DNA from 3 places in the Streptomyces sp. bgisy130 genome. Region 3 is predicted to be linked to each of the others. Evidence: riboswitches for the same ligand, from Rfam matches in the RefSeq annotation. Region 3 holds a riboswitch; each other region holds the start of a gene.

Region 1 (5,568 bases), on a different contig from region 3:
CGATCACGGCGACCGAGCCCGGCGCGAGCAGCCGCTGTACGGAGCGGGCCTCGGCGCGCTGCTCACGGCCGCGCATCACGGCCATGGACTGCTCGGTCGGCTCCAGGTCGAACTCGAGACGGACCACACCGTCCTCGAAGGTGCGCTTGTGGGTGTAGCCGGCGTCCGTGAACACCTTGATCATCTTGGAGTTCGCGGGGAGCACCTCGGCGGCGAACCGGCGGATGCCGCGTTCTCGGGCGACGGCCGCGATGTGCTCCAGGAGGGCGGAGGCGACCCCGCGGCCCTGGTGGGCGTCCTGGACGAGGAAGGCGACCTCGGCCTGGTCATCCTCGGGGTCCTTGGCGGGCAGGCCCTGGTCGTTGATCCGGTCGTAGCGGACGGTGGCGATGAACTCGCCGCCGACCGTGGCGGCGAGCCCGACCCGGTCGATGTAGTCGTGGTGGGTGAAACGGTGCACATCGCGGTCGGACAGGCGGGGGTAGGGCGCGAAGAAGCGGTAGTACTTCGATTCGTCCGAGACCTGCTCATAGAAGGAGACCAACCGCTCGGCGTCGTCGGGGGTGATGGGGCGGATCCGCGCCGTGCCGCCGTCACGCAGCACCACGTCGGCTTCCCAGTGGGTCGGGTACGCATGCTCCGGCGGCGTCTGCATGCGGACAGCGTACGACCGGCCACCGACAACCGACCCGGCGCGCGTACGCTCGGGGTGCGGGGCAGCCTGGGGCCCCGTAGGACGTACGGCCTGCCGGGTCTCCCCGGGCATCACGGCCACACAGACCGGAACGCAGGGCTGTGGACCACGCACGACAGCATGAGAGACTGGTCTAGACAACTGTCACGACTTTGAAGGGCAACACCATGGCAGAGCGCCGCGTCAATGTCGGTTGGGCCGAGGGCCTGCACGCCCGCCCCGCGTCGATCTTCGTCCGTGCGGCCACCGCCTCCGGCGTCCCGATGACGATCGCCAAGGCTGATGGCAACCCCGTCAACGCGGCCTCCATGCTCGCGGTCCTCGGCCTCGGCGCCCAGGGCGGCGAGGAGATCGTGCTGGCCTCCGACGCCGAGGGCGCCGAGGCGGCACTGGACCGTCTCGCCAAGCTCGTCGCCGAGGGCCTCGAGGAGCTCCCCGAGACGGTCTGAGTCCACCAGGACTTCTGCTGCATGCGGCGGCCCCGCAGTGGTGACCGGATCGGTTGCCGCTGTGGGGCCGTTTCGCTGCCCGCATTCCCATGGGGGACAAATGCGCGGAAATTCCGGGAAGACAGCTCTCCGGGGGCGATGACGACCGCTTTGCGAGATCGGCGCGCGACCGCTCTCCGCGAGCCGCCGGGAAAAGCGCACACCATTGAGCGCACGCGGCCCCAGCATAAACAGGAACGCCACATAAGGGCCCGGATTCAATAAAGCACCGGCACACGCCGCGGCTGCTTATTTCGCGCCTCTTTGTATACGGGGCGATTGTTAAGGGCGGACGCGCGCCGTGTTGACGGGTCGTTTCGGATCCCTCACCTCGGGGACGGCGGGGCGCCGCAGCCGGTGGACCGGAAGCGAGCGCTCGACATGAGCCGCCATCAGGGCGCGCGCCCGTTCCGCGTCTCCCCGGGCCACCGCGTCCAGCACCGCGCCGTGTTCGTCCCAGGACTCGCCGGCCCGGGACGGCAGTTCCACCGTGTACATCCACTCGATCTTGCGGCGCAGCTGGGTCAGCAGCGCCGTCAGGCTGGGACTGCCGACCGCCTGGGCAAGCGTTTCGTGGAACCAGCCGTCCAGTTGGCGCAGATCCGCGGGATTGCCGTGTCGGGCCCGCTCGCGACCGAGCCGTACCAGGCCGCGGAGCACCTTGAGGTGGGCCGGGCTGCGGCGGGCGGCCGCGCGGGCGGCGCCCAGCGGCTCCAACAGGGCGCGGATGTCCAGGAGATCGGCGGCCTCCTGCTCGGTGGGCTCGGCGACGCAGGCGCCCGCGTGGTGGCGGGTGGTGACGAAGCCCTCGGACTGAAGGGTGCGCAGCGCTTCGCGCACCGGCACTCTGGAGACGCCGTAACGGGCCGCCAGGATCTCCTCGATCAGCCGGCTCCCCGGCGCCAGCGCACCGGAGACAATGTCGTCGCGAATCGCCGTGCACACCGCATGCGCGGAAATATGGCCTCGCATCTTCCGTGCCTCCGCCGTAATCCCCTGGAAACGCCGCCGGTCGGCGACTTTTCCGTGACTCTATTCGACCGGCACGGCTTTTCCGACGGCGTCCGGTTATTCATGGATAATTTTTGGCCGGAAGTCGCGGGCCGTCGGCGTGACCCGTGCGCGCGCACCGCACTCCGGATACGCCGAAGCCCCGGCCGTGGGACCGGGGCTCCGGAAGGACGCTCGGCGTGTGGCAGGCCCCATAGAGGCGCGGCACCGGCGCGGCGCGGGATCAGACGTTGACGCCGTGCCCGCGCAGGTAGGCGACCGGGTCGATGTCCGAACCGTAGTCGGCGCCGGTGCGGGCCTCGAAGTGCAGGTGCGGGCCGGTGACGTTGCCGGTGGCGCCGGAGAGGCCGATCTGCTGGCCCGGGGTGACCTGCTGGCCGACCGAGACACCGAGCGACGACAGGTGGCCGTACTGGGTGTACGTGCCGTCGTTCATCTTGATCACGATGTTGTTGCCGTACGAGCCGCCCCAGCCGGCCTCGACGACGGTGCCCGAGCCGACCGCGTGGACGCTGGTGCCGGAGGCGGCGTGGAAGTCGATGCCGGTGTGGCTGCCGGAGGACCACAGGCCGCTGGAGGCCTTGTAGGAGGTGGAGACGTAGGAGTCGGCAATGGGGGCGACGAAGGCGTTGAGGCGCTTGCGCTCCGCTTCGCGGGCGGCGCGCACCTTGGCCTCGTGGGCGGCCTTGGCCTTCTTCTTCGCCGCCTCGGCACGCCGCTTGGCCTCGTCGGCCTGCTTCTTGGCGACGGCCTCGGCCTTCGCCCGCGCCGCGGCGATCTCGGCGTCGGCCTGCTGCGCGTCGGCCTGGGCCTCGACCCGGCTGGCGAGCTCGTCTCCGAGCACGACGGCCTGCTGGAGTCCGGTGTCGTGCGGGCGCGCCTCGTCCGTCGCGGCCATTGCCGGCGAGGCCACGGAAGCGACCACACCACCGGCCGCGAGGGTGGCTATGCCGGCGATGTTGCGGCCCGTCTTGACGGGGCGGCTCGTGCGACGGTGCTTCCCGGTGGCACGGATGAGCGCCATGTGGTGGCTTGTCCTTTCCCTCCTTCTCGCCTACCGGGTTAGCTGACGGGTTCGGAGCAGGAAGGTCTCCTACGGACTCCTCAGAGAGGAGCCCGATTCACCCCAAGGGACATATGGGTCCCCGGCTCCCCTGGCTCGCGCCGTACGGGGACTCGGCGATGACTGCCCGGTGCCACTGTTGTGGCGGACTTGTGACGAACAGCCGGACCGACGCTAAACGGGGCAACTTTCAATCGGCAAACAGATCAGCTTTTTTGTGCGGGATGCCACAAGAACCGGAGCACCAGCCGCAATAAACCGGACATACAGCGGCTCCCGTGGCCGATAAGCACCACGGGAGCCGCATGTCGATATATGACCTTCCGTCACACGGGCGGGACTAGCCGCTGACGACGGTCACCTCACCGATGCCCAGCGTCTTGACCGGCTCGGCGATCTGTGCCGCATCGCCCACCAGGACGGTCACCAGCCGGTCCACGGGGAAGGCGTTGACCGCCGCCGCGGTCGCCTCGACCGTGCCGGTCTCCGCGAGGCGGGCGTACAACTGCGCCTGGAAGTCGTCCGGCAGCTGCTGCTCCACCTGGTCGGCGAGGGTGCCCGCGACGGCAGCCGCGGTCTCGTACTTCAGCGGTGCGACCCCGACGAGGTTCTGCACGGCGACATCCCGCTCCTCGTCCGTCAGCCCCTCTGCCGCGAGGGTGCGCAGCACCTTCCACAGGTCCTCGAGCGCCGGGACGGTGGAGCCGGTGTCCACCGAGCCGCTGATGGCCAGCAGCGCGGCACCCGTGGACCCCTCCGGGGAGCCGGGGGCGGTGGAGCGCAGTACCTGGCCGAAGGCGCGCACCCCGTAGGTGTAGCCCTTCTCCTCCCGCAGCACGCGGTCCAGACGGGAGGTGAGGGTGCCGCCCAGGCAGTACGTGCCGAGGACCTGCGCGGGCCAGACCCGGTCGTGCCGGTCGGCACCGATACGGCCGATGAGCAGCTGCGTCTGGACGGCCCCGGGGCGGTCCACGACCACCACCCGGCCGGTGTCGTCGGCGACGATCGGCGCGGCCGTCAGCGGCTCGGCCGTGGAGCCGGTCCAGGCGCCGAGGGTGCCGGCGAGCGCCGCGTCGAGGTCGACACCGGTGAGGTCACCGACAATGACGGCGGTGGCCGTGGCGGGCCGTACATGGGCGTCGTAGAAGGCCCGGACGGCCGCGGCGTCGATCCGCGCGACGGTCTCCTCGGTGCCCTGCCGGGGCCGCGACATACGGGCGGTGGCCGGGAACAGCTCCTTGGACAGCGACATCGCGGCACGGCGGGCCGGGTTGGCGAGCTCGTGCGGAATCTCGTCGAGGCGGTTGCGGACCAGCCGCTCGACCTCGCTCTCCGGGAAGGCGGGCGCCCGCAGCGCGTCGGCGAGCAGGCCGAGCGCACGGTTCAGCCGGGACACCGGCACCTCGAGGGAGACCCGTACGCCGGGGTGGTCGGCGTGCGCGTCCAGAGTGGCGCCGCAGCGTTCCAGCTCGGCGGCGAACTCCTCCGCGTCGAGCGTGTCGGTGCCCTCGGACAGCGCACGCGCCATGATCGTGGCCACGCCGTCCAGGCCCTCGGGTTCGGCGTCCAGCGGCGCGACGAGGTTGATCTCGACGGCGACGACCTGCTGGCCGGGACGGTGGCTCGTCAGGAGGGTGAGCCCGTTGGGCAGTTGGCTGCGCTCGGGGGCAGGGAAGGCCCACGGCTTGGGCGCGCCCCCCTGGGGCTGCGGGTGGAAGTCCATGGTGCTCACGGGAGAATCGGCGTGGGTGGTGGCGTCGCTCACTGGTCCGCCTCCCCTTCCTCGGTGTCGACGGCGTCGGACGGCTCGGTGGGCTCGTAGACCAGCACCGCGCGGTTGTCGGGGCGCAGCCGGGCCTTGGCGACGGCCTGCACCTCCTCCGGGGTGATGTCCAGCACGCGCTGGACGGCGGTCAGCGCGAGCTGCGGGTCACCGAACAGGACGGCGAAGCGGCACAGTTCGTCGGCGCGGCCGCTGACCGTGGCCAGCCGGTCGAGCCACTCGCGCTCCAGCTGGGCCTGCGCCCGCTCCATCTCTTCCGGCGTCGGCCCCTCGGCGGCGAACCGGGCCAGCTCCTCGTCGACCGCGCGCTCGATGTCGGGAACCTCGACCCCGCCGGACGTCTTCACGTCCAGCCAGCCCAGCGAGGGGGCGCCGGCCAGCCGCAGCAGGCCGAAGCCGGCGGCGACGGCGCTGCGGTCGCGGCGCACCAGCCGGTTGTACAGGCGGGAGGACTCGCCGCCGCCCAGAACGGTCAGCGCCAGGTCCCCGGCGTCCGCCTCACGGGTGCCGTCGTGCGGCAGGCGGTAGG
Region 2 (5,568 bases), on a different contig from region 3:
GCGCGGCGGTCAAGTAGCTGCGGCAGAAGCCGGCCGGCCCGTCAAGTTGGAGTAATCCGAACGCGCCTCCTCCCCCCGCCCCGCGGACATAGGGTCGGGAGAGTTGTCCCCTCAGGGAGGTCATGGAGATGGTTCGGGTTCCCCCGGCCGCAGTTGCCGCAACCGGCCTAGTAGGCGGCTACGCCGTCGCTCGCTGGAGCAAGAAACGGCCCCTCGGCGGGGTGGCGCTGGCGGCGGCTGGGGCCGTGGCGGCGCGGGAGTGGCAGCGCAAGGCGGGGAATGTGACGGCGGCTGCGTTGAGTGGGGTGTATGTGGCGGCGTTTGCCGGGTCGCATCCGTTGGCGAAGAAGATCGGGACCTGGCCTTCGGTGTTCGCGGTGGCGGGTGGGGTGGCCGCCGCGTCGTGGGCCGTGGTGGATCGCCGGAAGTAGGGCGGAGGAGGGGACGGGGAGAGGGAAGAGGGAGGAAGCGGGCGGGCGCAGCTCGCATTCTCCCGCTCGGGGGAGGAAGCGGGCGGGCGCAGCTCGCTTCCAGTCCCCCGGAGCTGGGTCAGGCGGAAGCCTCGTCCAGCAGCTTGAGTTCGTCCTCCGTCAGCGTCACCTCCCCCACCGCCAGCAAGGCCGGGAGCTGTTGCACCGTGCGGGCGCTCGCGATCGGTGCCGCGACGGTGGGCTGGGCGGTGAGCCAGGCGAGGGCGATGGTGGCGAGTTCGGCCTCGTGGGCGGTGGCGACGGTGTCGAGGGCCTGGAGGATGCGGCGGCCGCGGTCGGTGTCCGCGTACTTGGCGGCGCGTCCGGAGCGGGCGCTGTCGACATGGGTCCCCGGGCGGTACTTGCCGGTCAGGAAGCCGGAGGCGAGGGCGTAGTAGGGCACGGCGGCCAGGTCGTGGCGGGCGGCGACCTCGGCGAGTTCGCCTTCGTAGGTGTCGCGGGAGACCAGGTTGTAGTGGGGCTGGAGGGCGACATAGCGGGCCAGGCCCTCGCGGGCCGAGCAGGCCAGGGACTCCTCCAGGCGCTGCGCCGAGATGTTGGAGGCGGCGATCTCGCGGACCTTGCCGGCCCGGACGAGGTCGTCGAGGGCGGTGAGGAACTCCGGGACCTCGACCGACTCGTCGTCGTAGTGGGTGTAGTAGAGGTCGATGTAGTCGGTGCGCAGACGGGTCAGGGAGGCGTCGACCGCGGACTTGATGGTGGCGGGGGACAGGCCCTGGTAGCCGGGGAGGGCGCCGACCTTGGTGGCGATGACGACCTCGGAGCGGTTGCCGCGGGAGGCCAGCCAGTTGCCGATGACGGTCTCGGATTCGCCGCCTTTGTTACCGGGGACCCAATACGAGTAGGCGTCGGCGGTGTCGATGAAATTGCCCCCGCCCGCCACATACGCGTCGAGCACGGCGAAGGACTCGGCTTCGCCGGCCGTCCAGCCGAAGACATTGCCCCCGAGCGACAGCGGGGAGACGGAGAGCGAGCCGAGAGGCTTGCGGGTGCTGCGGGCGTCTGGGGTGCTGCGTGTCGCGGTCATGCGTTGTTGCAGCGCCGGGGGAAGAGGAGTTATTCCTTCCTCTTCCCCCGGTCGGCAACAACTTCTCTCGGACCCTTACGGGTTGAGGGCGTGGTTCAGGCTTCGAGGCCCTCGGTCACACATTGAGCCCGTGGTCGCGGAGCCACGGCATCGGGTCGATCGGGTCGCCGGCGCCGGGGCGCACCTCCAGGTGGAGGTGGGGGCCGGTGACGTTGCCGGTGGCGCCGACGCGGCCGATGACGTCGCCGGTGCTGACCTTGCCGGAGGTCTTCAAAATCGAGGAGAGGTGGCAGAACCAGAGTTCGGTGCCGTCGTCGAGGGTGAGGACGATGCGGTAGCCGTACGAGCCGGCCCAGCCGGCCTGGGTGATGGTGCCGGAGTGCACCGCCTTGATGGGGGTGCCGGTCGGCGCGGCGAAGTCCTGTCCGGTGTGGTCGGCGGCCCAGCGGTCGCCGGCCTGGCCGAAGCCGGCGGTGAGCGTGTAGGAGGACACGGGGGCGATGAAGCTCTTCGCCAGTTTGGCGAGGCGTTCGGCCTCCGCCTTCCGCCGGGCCGCTTCCTCCGCCTTGCGCTTGGCCTCCATCTCGGCCGCCTTCTTGGCTGCTGCGGCTTTCTCGGCCGACTTCTGGTGGGCGGCGGCTGCCGTTGCGGCCTGCTGGACGGCGGCCTTCTCGGCGGCCTCGCGCGCGTCCTGCTCGGCGGAGCCCTGCTGCGCGTCGGCCTGCTGGAGGATGCGGCTGCGCAGCGCCTCACCGGCGCCCGCGGCGTTACCCGTGTCCGCGCCCGTGGAAGCGGCGGTGACGGCACCGCCGTCGGGAGCCGAGGCGGCGTCGGTGGCCGCGGAGTCGTCGTCGGATATCAGGTCGCCGATGCCGGGAAGCTCCTTGGCGTCCGGCAGCTTCTCGGAGAGGTCGTCCGCCATGCCGCCGATGTCGGGCATCGAGATCGGCACCGGCGGACGGCCCTCGGCCGAGGCCATGCCGCTCGCGCCAACCGCCGCGATGACACCGACACCCAGGACGGTGCCGCTGCGGGCGAAGCCGCCGCCGCGCTGCTTGGCGACGCGGTGCTTGCCTCGAACGGAACGGGTGGATTCCTCGGTGGGATTCCATTCCTCCCACGGTCCGTCGCCGTCCTCGGCACCGGGGCCGGGGAAGGCACCTCGGTCATCGAGCTCGTAGGCGAACGGGTCCTCGGGGGTAGGCCTGTTGGACGCCACGGGGGCGCACTCCTTTCCTTCCTTCTCGCCTACCGGGTTAGCTGACGGGTTCGGAGCAGGAAGGTCTCCTACGGACGCCCACTGGCGGAGGGCGTCCGATTCACCCCAAGGAAGTGGTTCCCCGGTTCCCTAGGTGCAGTTCGAAGTGCTTGGGGGTGCGTGAAAAGCGCGTGCGGGATTCGGCGTCGGCGCGCGGTGCCGCCTCGGGCGACGGCTGGGACGACCGCGCTGCGTTATCGGACAGTAATAGAGACGGCGACCGAATTCCAAGCGTTCCCACGAATCCGTATGCGCTCCGGGCAAGCCGCCGCGCGACGTTTTCGGCCAGCAGTGCAGCAATCCGGGCGAGTTGCCCGCCGGCCCTAAACGATCTTTCGCGGATTGTGTGCCAGTCGTTATGCGCAGGGGTGCCCCTCAGCTACGGAGGGTGAGAGCAGTAACGTCGGATCATGGTCGTCAACGTCGGGAACACCGGGAACGCCGGACGGGCTGCCGGTAACGCGTGGGGAGTGGCGGAGCGGTACGGGGAGTTCTCCTGGCGGGAGGCGCGCGGCCGGTCGGCCGCGCACGAGGAGCTGAGCGCGCGGATCAGCCAGGACGCGGAGTTCTGCGATCTGCTGTCCGGCTCGCTGCCCGCCGGCAACAAGCAGCAGCCGGACCTCCTGCTCGCCGCCGTCCGCTATCTCGACGGCCCGCACGCCGAGACGGGCCCGCGCGGTGCGGCGGCGTACGGGCGCTGGCGCGAGTGGACGATCCGGCACTGGGACGAGGTGCGCGCGGTGATCATGCAGCGCGCCACCCAGACCAACGAACCGGCCCGCTGCGCCACCCTGCTGCCGCTGCTCGCCCGTCTGCCGCAGCCGCTGGCGCTGCTGGAGGCCGGCGCGTCCGCGGGGCTGTGTCTGCACCCCGACCGCTATCGCTACCGCTACGAGGCCAGAGGCGAGGACGGGCCGCCCCGCCGGGCCGAGCTGGGGGCACCGGAGAGCCCGCTGATGTTCACCTGCCGTACGGGAGGGGCGGCCGACGAGCTGCCCGAACGGATGCCGCAGATCGTCTGGCGGGCCGGTATCGACCTGGACCCGCTCGACCCGGCCCGCGAACCGGACGATCTGCGCTGGCTCCAGGCGCTCGTATGGCCGGGCGACGGGGAGCGTGCGGCACGGCTGTCCGCCGCCGTCGAGGCGGTGCGGCCGGCGCCGCGGCCGCGGATGGTGCGCGGCGACCTGATCGACGAGCTGCCCGCGCTCGCCGCCGAGGCACCGTCCGGGGCGACGCTGGTCATCTTCCACAGCGCCGTGCTGGGCTATCTCCCGCCCGCCCGCCGCGAGGAGTTCGCGCGTCTCGTACGGTCGCTGCTCGACGGGCGGCCCGGCGGCGGTCACTGGATCTCCAACGAGCACCACTCCGTGCTGCCGTGGATCACCGACTCCGCACCCCACGCGCCCCGCCCGGACGACGCCCTGCACCTGACCCTCGCGCTCGACGGACGCCCGGTCGCGCTCACCGGCCCGCACGGCCGGAGCCTGCACAGCCTCTCCGGCGCGAGGGGCGGCCCGGGGCGCTGAGCGGGGCCGGGGGACGGCCCGGCTCCCGTACGGCACCCTGTACGCCCGCTTGTCCCCCCTACACCGGCCCGCCCCCAATAGGCCCCCGCCAAGCCCCCTACGGTCCCCCGCCTACGCCCCCATGGGCCGCTGCACCGCCAGCAGCGCCATGTCGTCGGCCGGCGCCCCGCCCGTATGCCGTGCCACATCCTCGACGAGGGTGTCCACGAGGACGTCCGGGCCGGGGAAGCGGCAGCCGCGCAGTTTGCCCGACGGGCTGTAGTAGCGGCCGAGGAGGTCCCGGGCGCCGGTCACCCCGTCGGTGAAGAAGAGCAACAGGGCCCCGGCCGGGAAGAACGTCTCGTCCGGCCGGTCCGGCCGGCTCGCCATCTCGCCCAGCCCGAGGGGCGGCGCCGGCGCCTCGGGCAGCAGCTCACGCAGCCCGCCGTCCGGGGTGAGCAGCAGCGGGGACGGGTGGCCCCGGTTGAGCACCCGCAGAACGGACTGCCCGTTGGCGGGGATCTCGGCCAGGACGGCAGTGGTGAACCCCTCGGTCTGCTCCACCCCCTCGCGCCGCCCGCCCTCCCGCCGCAGCGCCCGCTCCAGCCGGCCCGCCACCGCCCCCAGGGTGCGCTCCTGTTCCGCCGCCTCACGGAAGGCGCCGATGACGATCACCGCGGTCCGCACCGCGTCCAGCCCCTTGCCCCGTACATCGCCGACGAGCAGCCGTACGCCGTGCGGGGTCTCCTGCACGGCATACAGGTCACCGCCGCTCCGGTCCGCCACCCGCGCGCCCACATAGCGGGCGGCGATGGCGAACCCGGCGAGCCGTTCGGGCGGCGTGGGCAGGACGGCGCGCTGGGCGGCCGCCGAGACGTCCCCCGGGGAAGCCGGGCGGACGTCGGCGCTCCGGACGATCCGGTTGATGCCGAGGGCCGTCAGAGCGACGAGCAGGACCATGACGGTCTCCGTCACCGACTCGACGTGGTCGTGCGCGGCGCCGCCGCGATAGAGGACGACCCAGATCTCGCCGAGCACGGCGGCCAGGGCCGTGAGCACGGTGCCGCGCAGCGCGAAGAGCGGCGCGGCGACCAGTGGGGCGGCCGAGAAGAAGGGGGCGGCGGTGTAACCGGCGGGCGTCACCGTGCCGAAGGCGACGCCGCCGCCGATCAGGAGGACGGGAAGCCGGCGCACCAGCAGCCGGCCGGACGACACCAGCCGGGCACGGCGCTCCCCGTCGCCCTCGGAGGGCGCCTCACCTCGGAGCATCCGCACCGGCCTCTT
Region 3 (5,568 bases):
TCCGGGACTGGGCGGGCATGATGATCCGACACGGTGGCGGGCCGCGCGGCGGCGTCGCCCGCTCCGTGAAGAAGATGCGCGGCTATCTCGCCGAGCTGATCCACCGCAAGCGCGCGTCGCTGGGCGACACCGCCGAGGCGGACGAGGATCTGATCTCCGCCCTGATCAGGGCCTCCGACCACGGCGAGCAGCTGACCGAGAACGAGGCCGCCGCGATGGCCTTCATCCTGCTCTTCGCGGGCTTCGAGACCACCGTCAACCTCATCGGCAACGGCCTCTACGCGCTGCTGCGCCACCCCGCCCAGCGGGAGCTGCTCCAGAAGTCGATCGCGGCGGGCGACACCGAGCTGCTCGCCACCGGCATCGAGGAACTGCTCCGTTACGACGGCCCTGTGGAGCTGGCCACCTGGCGGTTCGCGACCCAGGAGCTGACGCTCGCGGGGCAGCGGATCGCCGAGGGGGACCCGGTCCTGGTGGTGCTGGCCGCCGCCGACCGGGACCCGGCGCGCTTCGACGAGCCGGATGTGCTCGATCTGACCCGGCGTGACAACCAGCATCTGGGATACGGGCACGGCATCCACTACTGCCTGGGGGCGCCGCTCGCCCGGCTCGAAGGACAGACCGCGCTGGCGACCCTGCTGACCCGGCTCCCGGACATCCGGCTTGCGGCGGAACCGGATGATTTGCGCTGGCGCGGCGGACTCATCATGCGCGGACTGCGTTCACTTCCGGTGGAGTTCACTCCGGATCGGCCCTGACCAGCAACAAGGCCATATGTGACACAGAGTCAACCGCGTGACCATTACGTGATCTCCGATACACCGACTTGTGACTACCCGTGACCCCGGCTACCTTTCGACCGGACGATCGACAGGCTTCACTCGATCGGTCGAAGCGGTGATGTGGGGGACCGGTGTAACGGTGCCGCTCGCGTGCGTCGGCCGGCCGGAGGCCCCGTCGAGCAGCTCGAAGAGCTCGTCGAACAACTCAACCGCCGCGCGAAAGGCATCCGCATGCGTTCCGGGAACGGCCGACATCGTCGCCCCCGTCAGGCACCGGCCATCTTTGTCACGGCGGGCGTGACCGGCTCCGCCTTCGCCCTCCCCCTCCTCGGGGCGAGCGGCGCACACGCCGCCGACACCGCGACCTGGGACAAGGTCGCCCAGTGCGAGAGCGCTGGAGTGTGGAGCGCCGCCTCGGGCAACGGCTACTACGGCGGCCTCCAGCTGACCCAGGAGATGTGGGACAGCTACGGCGGCTCGGCCTACGCCTCGCGACCCGACTACGCCAGCCGCTCCCAGCAGATCGCCGTGGCCCAGTCGATCCTCGACGACCGCGGGCCGGACGCCTGGCCGAGCTGTGCGGTGAACGCGGGGCTGACCGGCGACGGCGAGGCCCCGGAGGTCGACCCCGGCAGCACCAGCACCCCCGCGCCCGACCCGTCGGACTCCCGGGGCGGCCTCGACCCCTGGGACACCCCCGGTTCGTCCCGCTCCCACGACGACGGGGACTCCGCCGGGAAGGACCACGGGCCGCGCGACGAGGACGGCGACCGGTCGGACCGGCGGCCGTCCGACGCGACGCCCTCGCCCGACGCCTCCGACTCCGGCGAGCCCGGCGACGCGTCCACGAGCCCGGAGCCGTCCGACCCGGCGACGCCCGGCGACCGGGACGGCGACCAGGGCGACGGCCAGGGCGACGACCCGTCGCAGTCCGCCGACCCGTCCGGCGATGCCCCGTCCGACGACGACCCGTCCGGCAGCCCCTCCACGGACCCGTCCGGGGACGGCAGCCGTACGGACAGCGCCGGCACGCCGCACAAGCCCGCCAAGGGCAAGCACCGCGGCGAGGCGGGCGACGAGGACGCCAAGGGCAGCGGCGACGGCAGGTCCGGCGGCCGGCACGCCTCGCGCGGCGACGACGCGCACCGTACGGGCCCGGCGGCCGACGGCGACTACACGGTGCGCCCGGGTGACAGCCTGTCAGCCATCGCCACGGCCCACCGGCTGTCCGGCGGCTGGTCCGCGCTCTACGACCGCAACGAGGGCGTCATCGGGTCCGACGCGGACCTGATCCAGCCCGGTCAGCAGCTCGATCTCGGGCGGAACGCAGGGTAGTTCGGCCCCCTTCGCCCTCTTTTGGGAAAGTGAGACAAGGGTCTCGTTGACTCCTGTGGGGTCCGGTGTGCTCAACACCGGCATACCGGGCCTCACCTGCGGATATGTAACCAACCCGTGATCAAAAGCGGTCAACTTGGTTCAGATGAGGGGGTTTGAACCCCAGGGGCATTACTGCTTAACGTCAGGATCGCTCGCCAAAGCGAGCCCCTCGATCACACGCCGAATCCTGCCGGTGGTCGAAGGCACTTGACGCGCAAGCGCCGAAGGCAGGAGCGGGGGACCCAAGGTAAGTGCCGGCCCCGCCCGTGAAAACGGGTCAACCGGCTTGGGGTGAAGCCAGGTGCGCGTGCGCGCCGGCCGGGCGACTCATCAGCCCGAACCCGACAGCTCACCTCGTAGGCGTCGGTGAGGAAACGAACGAACCATGCTGATCTTCAAGGGCAAGCACCGTCGTCCCTCCAAGGCAGTCCGCGTCGCCACCCTCGCCGGTGTCGCCGGTGCCGCCGTGGCCGTCCCGATGATGGGCGCCACCTCCGCCTCCGCCGCCTCCGTCGCCACCTGGGACAAGGTCGCCCAGTGCGAGTCCGGCGGCAACTGGTCGATCAACACCGGTAACGGCTACTACGGTGGCCTCCAGTTCTCCAACTCCAGCTGGGCCGCCGCCGGTGGCACCAAGTTCGCGCCGCGCGCCGACCTGGCCACCAAGGCCCAGCAGATCCAGGCCGCCGAGAAGCTCCTCGCCATCCAGGGCCCGGGCGCCTGGTCCTGCGCCGGTGCGGGCAACCTGACCGCCGGCGGCCCGGCCCCCGACCTCGGCACCTCCGCGCAGACCAAGTCCGCGCCGAAGCAGGAGTCCGCCAAGCCGGAGGTCAAGAAGGCCCCGTCCCAGGACCGTGCCTCGCGCTCCACCGAGCGCAAGTCCACCGGCCACGGCAACTACACCGTCAAGGCGGGCGACACCCTCGCCAAGATCGCCAAGGCCCACGGCACCGACTGGAAGTCCGTCTACAAGGCCAACAAGTCGGTCATCGGCGGCAACCCGAACCTGATCATCCCGGGCCAGCAGCTCAACGTCTGAGCCACAGCTCACCGGGGCTCCTGAGGGCCCGAGCGGCGGGCCCCCTTCCTCCGTGAGACCGCCCCGTCAGGGCGCGCCCTTCCCCCAGCGCGCCGTGGCGGGGCTTCTCATGTCCCGGGCCGCATCCGAGGCGCCCGGCCGGCGGCAGGCCGCTGACCGGCGCTGTTCCGCGACTTTCCCCGTTCGGCGAACAATGTGCCGAACGTCCCGGGAACTGGGCCTTTGGGCAGGATTTCGGGGGCGTTCCGTCCCACGGAGCGGGCCAAGGGCAGGCGGACGAGCCCGGGGCCGTTAGGCTCGTGCGCAGAACGCCAGACACCCACGAAGGAGACAACGTGCCGTCGATCGACGTCGTCGTAGCCCGCGAAATTCTCGACTCGCGAGGTAATCCCACGGTCGAGGTCGAGGTCGGCCTCGACGACGGCAGCACCGGCCGTGCCGCCGTCCCGTCCGGCGCCTCCACCGGAGCCTTCGAGGCCATCGAGCTCCGTGACGGCGACCCGAACCGCTACCTCGGCAAGGGCGTCGAGAAGGCCGTGCTGGCCGTCATCGAGCAGATCGGCCCGGAGCTCGTCGGCTACGACGCGACCGAGCAGCGGCTGATCGACCAGGCGATGTTCGACCTGGACGCCACCGACAACAAGGGCTCGCTCGGCGCCAACGCCATCCTCGGCGTCTCCCTCGCCGTCGCGCACGCCGCCTCCGAGGCCAGCGACCTCCCGCTGTTCCGCTACCTCGGCGGCCCGAACGCGCACGTCCTGCCCGTCCCGATGATGAACATCCTCAACGGTGGGTCGCACGCCGACTCCAACGTGGACATCCAGGAGTTCATGATCGCCCCGATCGGCGCGGAGTCCTTCTCCGAGGCGCTGCGCTGGGGCACCGAGGTCTACCACACCCTCAAGAAGGTCCTGAAGGAGCGCGGCCTGTCCACCGGTCTCGGTGACGAGGGTGGCTTCGCCCCGAACCTGGGCTCCAACCGTGAGGCCCTCGACCTCATCCTGGAGGCGATCAAGCAGGCCGGTTACGCCCCCGGCCAGGACATCGCGCTCGCGCTGGACGTCGCCGCCTCCGAGTTCTACAAGGACGGCAAGTACCAGTTCGAGGGTAAGGACCGCTCGGCCGCCGAGATGACCGAGTACTACGAGGAGCTGGTGGCGGCCTACCCGCTGGTCTCCATCGAGGACCCGCTGTTCGAGGACGACTGGGCCGGCTGGAAGGTCATCACCGACAAGCTCGGCGCCAAGGTCCAGCTCGTCGGCGACGACCTGTTCGTCACCAACCCCGAGCGCCTCGCCCGCGGCATCGAGGAGGGCTCCGCCAACGCGCTGCTGGTGAAGGTCAACCAGATCGGCTCGCTGACCGAGACCCTGGACGCCGTCGAGCTGGCCCAGCGCAACGGCTTCAAGTGCATGATGTCGCACCGCTCCGGTGAGACCGAGGATGTCACCATCGCCGACCTCGCCGTCGCCACCAACTGCGGCCAGATCAAGACCGGCGCCCCGGCCCGCTCCGAGCGCGTCGCCAAGTACAACCAGCTGCTGCGCATCGAGGAGATCCTCGACGACGCCGCGGTCTACGCCGGCCGCTCCGCCTTCCCGCGCTTCCGTCACGGCAGCTGACGCAGGCGGCCCGCTGCCAGGCCGGACAGGGCAGCAGGGGCTGAACGGGCGAGGAAATCGCCCCGCGCCCCGTACGTCCCCGGCGACGGTCCCGTACCGTTGCCGGGGGCGTACCTGCTTCAAGCAGTCAGGCGTCCGTCAGTGAAGGAGAGACGACGTGCCCGCGGACCGGTTCTCGACCGCGACCCGACTCAAGGCGCTCGGCGAGCAGGCCGCCGCCCGCGTCTACCGCGCCCGCCCGCCCCGCCGCAACCGCCTCACCGGCCGTGCCGCCCTGCTGGCGTTGGTGATGTGCTCCCTGGTCGTCGCGCTCGCGTATCCCATAAGGCAGTACGTCTCCCAGCGCTCCGACATCGCCGAGCAGCGCCGCAAGGCCCAGGACGCCGGGGCGGCGCTGGAACGGCTGCGGGAGCAGAAGGCCCGCTGGCAGGACCCCGCGTTCGTACGCCAGCAGGCCCGCCTGCATCTGCACTACGTCATGCCGGGCGAGGCCGGATACATCGTCCCGGACGGCTCCGGCACCGGCCCCGCACCCAAGGGGGCGCGGGCGGCGCAGCGTCCCTGGTACGAGAATCTGTGGGACGCCGCCGACGCCGCCGACAAGCGGTGACGCCGGCCCGTACCGCCGGCGGGCGGCAGCCCGTACTGTCGACAGCGGACGGCCCGCCCCGCCGCACCGCCCCCTCCACACCACTCACCTCACCGAAAGCGCACATGGACACCCCCCCGCCCCAGACCGAGCCCACCG

What was found. Region 3 has a riboswitch for cyclic di-AMP ahead of AC3EUV_RS31595 (transglycosylase family protein). Riboswitches for the same ligand answer to the same signal wherever they lie in the genome.
Region 1: linked by a shared signal. The riboswitch ahead of AC3EUV_RS24735 (M23 family metallopeptidase) and the one ahead of AC3EUV_RS31595 (transglycosylase family protein) in region 3 are both predicted to bind cyclic di-AMP.
Region 2: linked by a shared signal. The riboswitch ahead of AC3EUV_RS29600 (M23 family metallopeptidase) and the one ahead of AC3EUV_RS31595 (transglycosylase family protein) in region 3 are both predicted to bind cyclic di-AMP.

Annotation. Positions count from the first base shown of each region.
Region 1 is NZ_JBYISA010000021.1:16,617-22,184, forward strand. It holds gene AC3EUV_RS24720 (bifunctional acetate--CoA ligase family protein/GNAT family N-acetyltransferase) at 1-655, opposite strand, end outside; gene AC3EUV_RS24725 (HPr family phosphocarrier protein) at 862-1,143, shown strand; gene AC3EUV_RS24730 (GntR family transcriptional regulator) at 1,465-2,154, opposite strand; gene AC3EUV_RS24735 (M23 family metallopeptidase) at 2,417-3,217, opposite strand; cyclic di-AMP (ydaO/yuaA leader) riboswitch at 3,230-3,385, opposite strand; gene AC3EUV_RS24740 (M16 family metallopeptidase) at 3,597-4,979, opposite strand; gene AC3EUV_RS24745 (M16 family metallopeptidase) at 5,018-5,568, opposite strand, start outside.
Region 2 is NZ_JBYISA010000031.1:53,506-59,073, reverse strand. It holds gene AC3EUV_RS29615 (hypothetical protein) at 1-17, shown strand, start outside; gene AC3EUV_RS29610 (hypothetical protein) at 129-431, shown strand; gene AC3EUV_RS29605 (aldo/keto reductase) at 550-1,518, opposite strand; gene AC3EUV_RS29600 (M23 family metallopeptidase) at 1,634-2,737, opposite strand; cyclic di-AMP (ydaO/yuaA leader) riboswitch at 2,749-2,903, opposite strand; gene AC3EUV_RS29595 (DUF2332 domain-containing protein) at 3,187-4,305, shown strand; gene AC3EUV_RS29590 (PP2C family protein-serine/threonine phosphatase) at 4,417-5,553, opposite strand.
Region 3 is NZ_JBYISA010000037.1:18,099-23,666, forward strand. It holds gene AC3EUV_RS31585 (cytochrome P450 family protein) at 1-758, shown strand, start outside; gene AC3EUV_RS31590 (transglycosylase family protein) at 1,014-2,117, shown strand; cyclic di-AMP (ydaO/yuaA leader) riboswitch at 2,369-2,537, shown strand; gene AC3EUV_RS31595 (transglycosylase family protein) at 2,545-3,198, shown strand; gene eno (phosphopyruvate hydratase) at 3,534-4,820, shown strand; gene AC3EUV_RS31605 (FtsB family cell division protein) at 4,978-5,430, shown strand; gene AC3EUV_RS31610 (DUF501 domain-containing protein) at 5,535-5,568, shown strand, end outside.